Regions from separate parts of the Kitasatospora fiedleri genome, predicted to be linked through region 2. Evidence: riboswitches for the same ligand, from Rfam matches in the RefSeq annotation. Region 2 holds a riboswitch; each other region holds the start of a gene.

Region 1 (3,243 bases), 900 kb from region 2:
CGAACTCGGCATAGCACATGTGGGTGTGGATCTGGGTGTCGGCGCGGACCCCGGAGGTGGCGACCCGGAAGGACTCGGTGGCCCAGTCCAGGTACGCGGAGCGGTCGGCGGCACGCAGCGGGAGCGTCTCGCGCAGCGCGGGTTCGTCGACCTGGATCACGGCAGCGCCCGCCGCCTCCAGGTCCGCGACCTCGTCGCGCAGGGCGAGGGCGACCTGCCGGGCGGTGTCGGCCAGCGGCTGGTCGTCGCGGACGAACGACCAGGCCAGCATGGTGACCGGGCCGGTCAGCATGCCCTTGACCGGGCGGTCGGTGAGGCCCTGCGCGAAGCGGTACCAGTCGACCGTCATCGGGTGCGGACGGGAGATGTCGCCCGCCAGCACCGGCGGACGCACGTACCGGGTGCCGTAGGACTGCACCCAGCCGTGCCGGGTGGCCAGGTAGCCGGTGAGCTGCTCGGCGAAGTACTGCACCATGTCATTGCGCTCGGGCTCGCCGTGCACCAGCACGTCCAGACCGGCCTTCTCCTGGTACGCGATCACCTCGCGGACCTCCGTCTCCATCCGCTCGCGGTAGGCAGCGGTGTCGATCCGGCCGGCCGTCAGGTCGGCACGGGCCACCCGCAGTTCGGTGGTCTGCGGGAAGGAGCCGATGGTGGTGGTGGGCAGCAGCGGCAGGCCGAGCCGGGCGCGCTGGGCCTCGGCGCGCTGCGGGTAGGGCTGGGCCCGACGGGCGTCGGCGTCGGTGACGGCGGCGGCCCGGGCCCGGACCGCCGGGTCGCGGGTGATCGGCGAAGTGGCGCGGGAGGCGAGGTCGGCCCGGTTGGCGGCCAGGTCCGCGGCGATCGAGACCGCCCCCTCGCGCAGGCCGCGCGCGAGCAGCGCCACCTCGGCGGCCTTCTGCTTCGCGAAGGCCAGCCAGCGGCCGATCTGCGGGTCGACGTCACGCTCGGCGGACGCGTCCAGCGGGACGTGCAGCAGTGAGCAGGAGGGGGCGACGTCCACCGTGTCGGCCAGGCCGAGCAGGGTGCCCAGGGTCGCCAGGGACCTCTCCAGGTCGTTGATCCACACGTTGCGGCCGTCGACCACGCCCGCGACCAGCCGCTTGCCGGGCAGCCCGCCGACGGCCGCCAGGTCGCTCAGGTTGCCCGCCGCCGGGCCGGTGAAGTCCAGCGCGAGCCCGTCGATCGGGGCCTTGGCCAGCACCGGCAGGGCTTCGCCGAGCCGGTCGAAGTAGGAGGCGACCAGCAGCTTCGGCCGGTCGGTGAGCGCGCCCAGCTCCCGGTAGGCGCGGGCGGCCGCGTTCAGTTCGGCCGGGGTGCGGTCCTGCACCAGCGCGGGCTCGTCGAGCTGCACCCAGGCGGCGCCGGCCGCCCGCAGGTCGGCCAGCAGCTCCGCGTACACCGGCAGCAGCCGGTCCAGCAGGGTGAGCGGCTCGAAGTCGGCGGCCACGCCGGGCGCGGGCTTGGCGAGCAGCAGGTAGGTGACCGGGCCGACCAGCACCGGGCGGGCGGCGTGGCCGAGCGCGAGCGCCTCGCCGAACTCGGCGACGGCCTTGGCGGAGTTCGCGGCGAACACCGTGTCCGGGCCCAACTCCGGCACCAGATAGTGGTAGTTGGTGTCGAACCACTTGGTCATCTCCAGCGGCGCCACCTGCTGGGTGCCGCGGGCCATCGCGAAGTACCCGGCCAGCGGGTCGGCGGCCACTGCGGCCCGGTGCCGGGGCGGGATCGCGCCGACGGCGACGGTGGTGTCCAGCACGTGGTCGTACAGCGAGAAGTCGCCGGTGGGGACTTCCTGGACGCCCGCCTCGGCGAGCTGCTTCCAGTTGCTCCGGCGCAGGTCGGCGGCGGTGGCCAGCAGGGCTTCCGCGGTGACGGCGCCCTTCCAGTAGCCCTCGATCGCCTTCTTCAGTTCCCGGTTCCCGCCCTGGCGGGGGTATCCGTGAACGGTTGCCGCGGCTACGGACTTCGTGGTCAAGGGACTCTCCTTCGCGAGTCTGTCTCCTCAAGGGGCCCGGGACGGGACGAGGACGCGAAGGTATGCCGAACCGGACGGACGCCGACACGGCTCCGCCTGGTATGCACGCCGACCCGCCCACGAGGTCACCGGAAGACCGCGCGCGAACGGTCGCGCACGGACAGCGGGCAGGTCTTCGGACTCGCGGGCACACCCGGGGAGTTCGACACTCCCGGGCACCTACTGGCCGTCGCTTCCCAGGTCCGTCCGGACCCAGTGCGTATGACGGCGGTCGTTCCCACTCACCGCTGCGGGGCAGTCCCGGACTGGCCGTTGAAGGCGTCACCGGGTTCCCTCTTACGACGCCCCGCCTGGCGGACGGGGCGAACCAGCTGCACCGGCCAGAATACGGCCAACACCGAGGTGCCGTGGGAAGAATCGCCAAATCGTCCGCATCCTGAGATGAGCGGGGTCTTGTGGGCTCGCCGCAGAAGGCTCTGCGGCGAGCCCACAAGACCCCGTCGGCGGATCAGCGGTGGGTGAACGACGGTGCGCGCTTCTCGGCGAACGCCGTCATGCCCTCCTTCTGGTCCGCGGTGGCGAAGACCGCGTGGAAGAGCCTGCGTTCGAAGCGGACGCCCTCGGCGAGCATCGTCTCGAAGGCGCGGTTGACGCTCTCCTTCAGCATGACCGCCGCCGGGGCGGACATCGCGGCGATCGTCCCGGCGGTGGCCAGGGCCTCGGCCTGCAACCGGTCCGCCGGGACGATCCGGGAGACCAGGCCGGCCCGTTCGGCCTCCTCGGCGTCCATCGTCCGGCCGGTCAGACAGAGCTCCATCGCCTTGGCCTTGCCGATCGCCCGGGTCAGCCGCTGCGAACCTCCGATGCCGGGGATGACTCCGAGCTTGATCTCCGGCTGGCCGAACCTCGCGTTGTCCGCCGCCAACAGGACGTCGCACATCATCGCCAGTTCGCAGCCGCCGCCCAGCGCGTACCCGGACACCGCGGCGACCACCGGTGTGCGCAGGGCAGCGAAGCGGTCCCAGGCCGCGAACCAGTCGCCCAGGTAGGCGTCGACGAAGGCGAGTGCCTGCATCTCCTTGATGTCGGCCCCGGCGGCGAACGCCTTCTCCGAGCCGGTGACGACCAGACAGCCGATCTCCGGGTCACGGTCGAACTCCGTTGCCACGGAGACGACTTCGGTCATCAGCTGGGTGTTGAGGGCGTTCAGCGCCTTCGGCCGGTCGAGGGTGATCAGCCCCACCCGCCCGCTGCGTTCGACCCGG
Region 2 (3,243 bases):
TCCATCTTGACGGCTAGCGCCGGGTTGAAACTCGGCTCCTCGTCCCCGTTGAGTTCCAGGAGGAAGGAGTCGCCCCTCCACTTGCGCAGCCGCACCGGCACCAGCAGGAGGGGAGAGGACACGGGATCGGCGTCGGCGGCCGGCCGCCACTGGAGGAAACCGACACCGAGGTGCAGGACCCACAGGCCGAAGTCGTTGTACTTCTCCTGTGCGACGGCGGCCAGGCGCTTGAGGTGCCTGTCCTGCTCGCCCTGGGTCGCCTTGGTCGTGCGGAGGGCGAGCCGGGTCCCGCCGGTGCCCGTGCGAGAGGCGGGTGTGTCGAGGGGGCGGCCTCCGGTCGGCTTCGTGAGCGGGAGGTCGGAGTATCCGAACGGTTCGACCGATGTCCCGGCATCCGGGCTCGTCTCCGGCACTGGGGCGAACAGGCAGCCCTTGGGCAGCGCTTCCAGCACCCGCGCCAGTTCCGGGGCGACGATGTCCGTGCCCGCCTGTCTGCCGCCGCGACGGTAGTGCACCAGCCGGTTGCGAAAGCCCAGGTCGATCAGGGACTTCTGCCAGGACTCCAGGAGCGGCTCCAGGGGGTCGGTGGCGCTGCGCTGTCCGGAGCGGCGGTGAACCATGCAGATGACTCCGTTCAAACCTGTCAGATCGTGTGAATGTCGTGCGGATTGGGTGGGGGCAGCATAGTGCGTTCGTCCGGTTGCGCAGGGTGTGTTCAGCGGTTCGTGCCGCAATCGGGATCGGCGCGGCCGGACGCTTGCGCGGCTGGTGCTCGTCTAGCGTCCGCCCCATCGACGGGAGCACGATTTCGGCGCACCGGGTGGTGCCGATGTGCCCGCGCTGCCAGCGGTCCTGACGCCGCGTCACGGGCAAGCCTTGACGCAAGGTTGACCGGGCCTTGGGCGAGGCCCCGGAACGCCGCTCCTATTGTCGGGTCCATGCCCGCTCTCCCGTTCCAGGACCGGCGCCCCGCCCCGGCGCTCCCGGTCCTGCCGTACCGCAAGCCCACCCGCGGCCGCGACTACTGGGTCCTGGACGACGTCCTTCCGGACCCGGACGCGGTGCGCGCCCGGCACCTGGCGCGCACCGACTGGGACGAGGGCTACCCGCACAAGCCGGAGTCCTGGCCGGGCCTGCGGGCCATGCCCGGCCTGGAGCCGGCGGAGCTGGCGCAGGTCGAGAAGCTGGTCCGGGAGGCCACCGGCGCGCCGCGGATCTGGGCGCTGGACGAGGCCGAGGGCGGCACCTTCAACCACAACTGCGTGCAGGTGGTGGGCGCCGGGGAGTGCGAGCCGCGCCCGCACACCGACTCCCGCTCGCTGTGCCGCTACGCCGCCGTGCTGTACCTCAACCCGGCCGTCCCCAAGCGCTGCGGCACCAGCTTCTACCGGCAGAGCCTGCCCGGCGGCCGGCTCGGCGGCAACAGCGTGGTCGCCCCGCACAACAACCTGGTGGACGCGCTGGGCACCCGCTTCGTCCCGCCGGACTCCTTCACCGAGGACCTGGCCGTCCCGCACCGCTACAACCGGCTGCTGCTCTACACCGCCAACCTGATCCACACCGCGACCGAGTACCACGGGACGGCGCTGGAGGAGAAGCGGATGACCTGCGTCTTCTTCTGGATGGCCTGACCCGCGCTCAGCACGCCGCTGACCAGGCGTGATCTGCGCCACCCCGGCCCGGGTGCGCCCTTGCCGCGGCACCCGCGGCGGGCCTACGGTGGGCGGGCCGTGGTGCTCGGGAAGCCGGTGCACCGTGTCCGCCACCGAGTGCGCGGCACGGGAGTCCGGAGCGGCCCTCGCCACTGTGATCGGGGAGTCGTCGGCTCCCACCCCGTGCCACTGGCCCCGCGGCCGGGAAGGCCGGGCGCCGGCGCGCAACACCCCGTCAGCCAGGAGACCGGCCACGGCATCTCACGAAGTGATCCACGAGGTGCTGGAGCGTGATCCGCGGATGACCGCGCCCGAATCGACCCTGGCCGGGACCGGCCCGGTCGCCGTCCTGCCCGCCCTGCGCTGGCGGCGCGAGGACACCCTGCGCACGGCCGGGCTGATGGCGGTGATCCTGGCCCTGCACGCGGTGGCCTTCGGGACGCTGCTGTTCCTGGTGGTGCCGCACGACTACCGGGTCGGCACCCAGGTGTTCGGCGTCGGCCTGGGCGTCACCGCGTACACCCTGGGGATGCGGCACGCCTTCGACGCCGACCACATCGCGGTGATCGACAACACCACCCGCAAGCTGATGGCGGACGGCCGCCGCCCGGTCTCGGTGGGCTTCTGGTTCGCGCTCGGCCACTCCTCGATGGTGGTGCTGATGGCCGCCCTGGTGGCCGGGGGCGCGGCGCTGGCGGGCACCCTGATGGACGAGGACTCGACCACCCACCAGGTGCTGGGCACCGTCGGCACCACCGCGTCCGGCGCCTTCCTCTACCTGATCGCGGCGCTCAACCTGGTCGCCCTGTTGGGCATCTGGCGGGTGTTCCGGGCGATGCGGGCCGGGGAGTACGACGAGGCCGAGCTGGAGAAGCACCTGGACGCCCGGGGCTTCCTGGCCCGGCTGCTGAACCGGGCCACCCGCTCGATCAGCCGCCCCGGGCAGATGTTCCCGGTCGGCATGGTGCTCGGTCTGGGCTTCGACACCGCCACCGAGGTCACCCTGATGGTGATGGCGGGCTCCGGCGCGGCCTCCGGCCTGCCCTGGTACGCGGTGGTCTGCCTGCCGCTGCTGTTCGCCGCCGGGATGAGCCTGTTCGACACCCTGGACGGCACGTTCATGAACATCGCCTACCAGTGGGCGTTCTCGAACCCGGTCCGCAAGGTGTACTACAACCTGACCATCACCGGGCTGTCGATCGCGGTGGCCTTCGTGATCGGCACCATCGAGCTGGTCGCCGTGCTGCACGACAAGTTCGACCTGACCGACCCCGTCACCGGCTGGATCGCGGGCCTCGGCCTGGACAACGTCGGCTTCGTGATCGTCGGCCTGTTCGTGGTGGTCTGGGCCGCCGCGATCGGCTACTGGCGGATCGCCAAGCGCTCCGGGCGTTCGGCGGCGCGGGGGCGGACGCGTCCTGACGGGGCGTCAACCGGCGGCCAGGATCAGCGTCCCGGCCACCGCGAGGCCCGCGCCCACCACCTGCACCCGCAGCAGCCGCTCCTTCAGCAGGCCGCGCGCCATCAGCGCGGTGACCACCGGGTAGAGCGAGGCCAGCACGGCCGCCACCGCCACCGAGCCCAGGTGCGA
Region 3 (3,243 bases), 910 kb from region 2:
CGAGGCCGTCGGCGGCGGCCAGGAAGCGGTCCTGGTCGGCGGGGGCGACGACGTCGGCGGCGAGGGTGCGGAACTTGCGCTGGTAGGCGGGCCGGTCGAAGGGGCGGGCGCCGGCCGGGTGGGCGTCGGCCACGCCCAGCTCGTCCTCGACCACCGAGCCGTCGTCCAGCGTGATCACCACGCGCCCGCCGAAGGCCCGGCGCTCCGGGTCGGGGTCGTGGTAGCGGCGGGTCCACTCCGGGTCCTCGACGGTGGTGATCTTGCGCCACAGCGCGACCGTCTCCGGGCGCCCGGCCCGCTCGGGGCGTAGGAGCGCTCGTGGTGCCAGCCGCCGTCCTCCAGGGCGACGGCCAGGATGTACGGGATCGAGTGGTCGAGCGTCTCGCGGCTCGCCGTCGGGTCGTACTTCTGCGGGTCGTTCGCGCCGGAGCCGATCACGTGGTGGGTGTGGTGGCTGGTGTGCAGGACGACCGAGCGGACCCGCTCCAGCGGGCCGGCCTTCTCGCGCAGCCGCCGGGCCAGGTCGATGATCGCCTGGGCCTGGTACTCGGCCGAGTACTCCTTGGTGTAGGTGTCCAGGATCGCGCGGCGCGGCTCGTCCGGCCCCGGCAGCAGCACCCCGTAGTCGGCGGACGGGCCGTCCAGCATCCAGGCCAGGAAGCCGTCCTCGCCCTCGTAGACCGGCGACGGCGAGGTCTCGCCGCGCATCGCCCGGTCCACCGCCTCGATCGCGACCTTCCCGGCGAACGCGGGGGCGTACGCCTTCCAGCTGGAGATCTCGCCCTTGCGGGACTGCCGGGTGGCGGTGGTGGTGTGCACCGCCTGCTGGACGGCCTGGTAGGTGACCTCGGTCGGCAGCCGCAGCAGCGCCCCGAGGCCGCAGGCGGTGGCCGCGCTCAGGTGCGCGACGTGGTCGATCCGGTGCGCGTGCAGGCAGATGCCCTTGACCAGGGCGACGTGCACCTCGTACGCCGCGACGACGCCCCGCAGCAGGTCCGCGCCGGTCCGGCCGGTGTGCTGGGCGACGGCCAGCAGCGGCGGGATGTTGTCGCCGGGGTGCGAGTAGTCGGCGGCCAGGTAGGTGTCGTGGAAGTCGAGTTCGCGCACGGCGGTGCCGTTGGCCCAGGCCGCCCACTCCGGGGAGACCCGGGTGCCGCTGCCGAACACCGAGGCGCCGGGCGCGGCCGGGCGGTGCGCCAGGGCCTGGGCGCGGGCCACCGCCACCGGGCGGCGCAGCAGCGAGGCGACGGCCACCGACGCGTTGTCGATCACCCGGTTGACGGCCATCCGCACGCTCTCCGGCTCCAACTCCTCGGTTCCGGTGGCCACCGAGGCCAGCTTCCAGGCGAGTTGCTCCTCGCGCGGGAGGCGGTCGGCGCTGGGGTGGACACGGACGCGGTGCTCGATCACGGGACTCCTCGGAGGCGTCGGCTGCTGGGGTTCGCATGATCGAGACTGCCGGTCGCACCGCGGGCGGTCCAGCAGGCCACACTGCGGAATCCGCACCCGGCGGACCTGCGAATCGGCGAATCCTGCGAAGAACCGGAGGCGCACCGCCGACCGGGGCGTCCGTCGGCGGGGTGCGTGCGCCCTTGACCCGGCCTTCGGCGCCTCGCCATGATGGGCCGTCATGTTTCCTGACTCCGCCGTCGGGGGAAGTCCGGTCCGAATCCGGCGCTGACCCGCAACGGTAGGCCGTCGACGGCTGTCGACGGCGAGCCCGATCACCCGGTGGCGGAGGTGTACGTCCACTCCTCCCGTCGTGGTCTGCGGGTCGGAGCTCCGAGGGCTGCGCCGCCGCGCGCCATCTCCTCCGGGCCCCGCGCGCAGGTTCGGAAAGGCTCTCCATGACCGTGCTCCGCCGCCCCCTGCGCCTGCTCGCGATACCGGCGCTCGCCCTCGCGGCCACGCTCCCCGCGGCCGTCCCCGCCCAGGCCGCCCCGGTCCCCGCCGGCACCGCCGCCCTCCGGCCGGACGCCGCCGCTGCGGGCTGGCTGGCCCGCCAACTCGTCGACGGCGACCACTTCGAGACCGTCTTCGACGGCACCGCCTACCCCGACCAGGGGCTGACCATCGACGCCGTGCTGGCCTTCGCCGCCTCGCACAGCTCCGACGAGGCCGCCGCCCGTGCGACCGCCTGGCTCGCCCGGCCGGAGAACACCGCCGGCTACCTGGGCGACGGCACCATTGAGGCGTACGCGGGCGCCACCGCGAAGCTCCTGCTCGCAGCCGAGGTCCGCGGCGTGAACCCGGCCGCCTTCGGCGGTGTCGACCTCCCGGCCCGGCTGCGCTCCTTGCAGACGCCCAGCGGCCGGTTCTCCGACCGCTCCCAGTGGGGCGACTACAGCAACTCCTTCGGCCAGTCCCTGGCCGTCATCGCCCTCACCCGCACCCCCGCCGGGGCCCCGGCCGCGGCCGTCGACTTCCTGGCCGGCAGCCAGTGCGCGGACGGCGGGTTCCCGGTCTCCTTCGGCCAGGCCGCCTGCACCGCCGACCCGGACGCCACCGCGCTCGCCGTCCAGGCCCTCGCCGCCACCGGACGCGCCGCGAAGGCCGCCGCCGGACTGAACTGGCTGAGCGCGCACCAGAACGCCGACGGCGGGTTCGCCGCGGCCGGGGCCGCCGCCTCCAACGCCAACAGCACCGGGCTCGCCACCGAGAGCCTGCTGTCCTCCGGCCGCCTCGTGGCCGGGCTCAAGGGCTGGGGCGCTCTGGTCAAGCTCCAGCAGGGCTGCGCCGCCGGTTCGGCCGTCCGGGGCGCGGTCGCCTACGACGCCACCGGCTTCGACCCGGGCAACGCCGCGCGCGCCACCGCCCAAGCCGTCCTCGGGCTCTCCGGCACGCCGCTGGTCTCCCTCTCGGCCCGCGGCGCCCGCCCCACCGCACCTGTCCTCGCCTGCCCCGCGGCCCACTGAACACCCTGACCGGCCGACCTTCGGAACCAGGAGCACCTCCATGAGCGACACCCTCACGCCCACCCGTCCGGCCCGCCGCACCCTCGGCTCGATCGCCGCAGCGGCGGCACTGACCGCCGGCCTGCTCGGCGTCTCCGCCGTCCAGGCCCCACAGGCAAAGGCCGCGGCCTGCTCCGGCACCACCGGCGTCACCGTCGTGGTGGACTTCACCGCCGTCGGCGGCGGCATCCAGACCGGCTGTGCCCCGGGCGACCCCGCCAGCGGCCTCGCCGCGCTCACCGGCGCCGGATTCTCGTACGCGTTCCACCCGCGCTACCCCGGCTTCGTC

What was found. Region 2 has a riboswitch for cobalamin ahead of QMQ26_RS06455 (HoxN/HupN/NixA family nickel/cobalt transporter). Riboswitches for the same ligand answer to the same signal wherever they lie in the genome.
Region 1: it holds a riboswitch for cobalamin, as region 2 does, so the genes downstream of both, metE (5-methyltetrahydropteroyltriglutamate--homocysteine S-methyltransferase) here and QMQ26_RS06455 (HoxN/HupN/NixA family nickel/cobalt transporter) in region 2, are expected to answer to the same signal.
Region 3: it holds a riboswitch for cobalamin, as region 2 does, so the genes downstream of both, QMQ26_RS02245 (prenyltransferase/squalene oxidase repeat-containing protein) here and QMQ26_RS06455 (HoxN/HupN/NixA family nickel/cobalt transporter) in region 2, are expected to answer to the same signal.

Annotation. Positions count from the first base shown of each region.
Region 1 covers NZ_OX419519.1:418,968-422,210, forward strand. Annotated here, with positions in the region: gene metE (5-methyltetrahydropteroyltriglutamate--homocysteine S-methyltransferase) at 1-1,978, opposite strand, end outside; cobalamin riboswitch at 2,128-2,365, opposite strand; gene QMQ26_RS02290 (enoyl-CoA hydratase) at 2,487-3,243, opposite strand, start outside.
Region 2 covers NZ_OX419519.1:1,322,244-1,325,486, reverse strand. Annotated here, with positions in the region: gene QMQ26_RS06465 (DUF4011 domain-containing protein) at 1-620, opposite strand, end outside; gene QMQ26_RS06460 (DUF6445 family protein) at 939-1,631, shown strand; cobalamin riboswitch at 1,715-1,922, shown strand; partial or broken gene QMQ26_RS06455 (HoxN/HupN/NixA family nickel/cobalt transporter) at 1,954-3,057, shown strand; gene QMQ26_RS06450 (DMT family transporter) at 3,082-3,243, opposite strand, start outside.
Region 3 covers NZ_OX419519.1:409,377-412,619, reverse strand. Annotated here, with positions in the region: partial or broken gene QMQ26_RS02250 (MmgE/PrpD family protein) at 1-1,410, opposite strand, end outside; cobalamin riboswitch at 1,631-1,750, shown strand; gene QMQ26_RS02245 (prenyltransferase/squalene oxidase repeat-containing protein) at 1,848-2,915, shown strand; gene QMQ26_RS02240 (hypothetical protein) at 2,956-3,243, shown strand, end outside.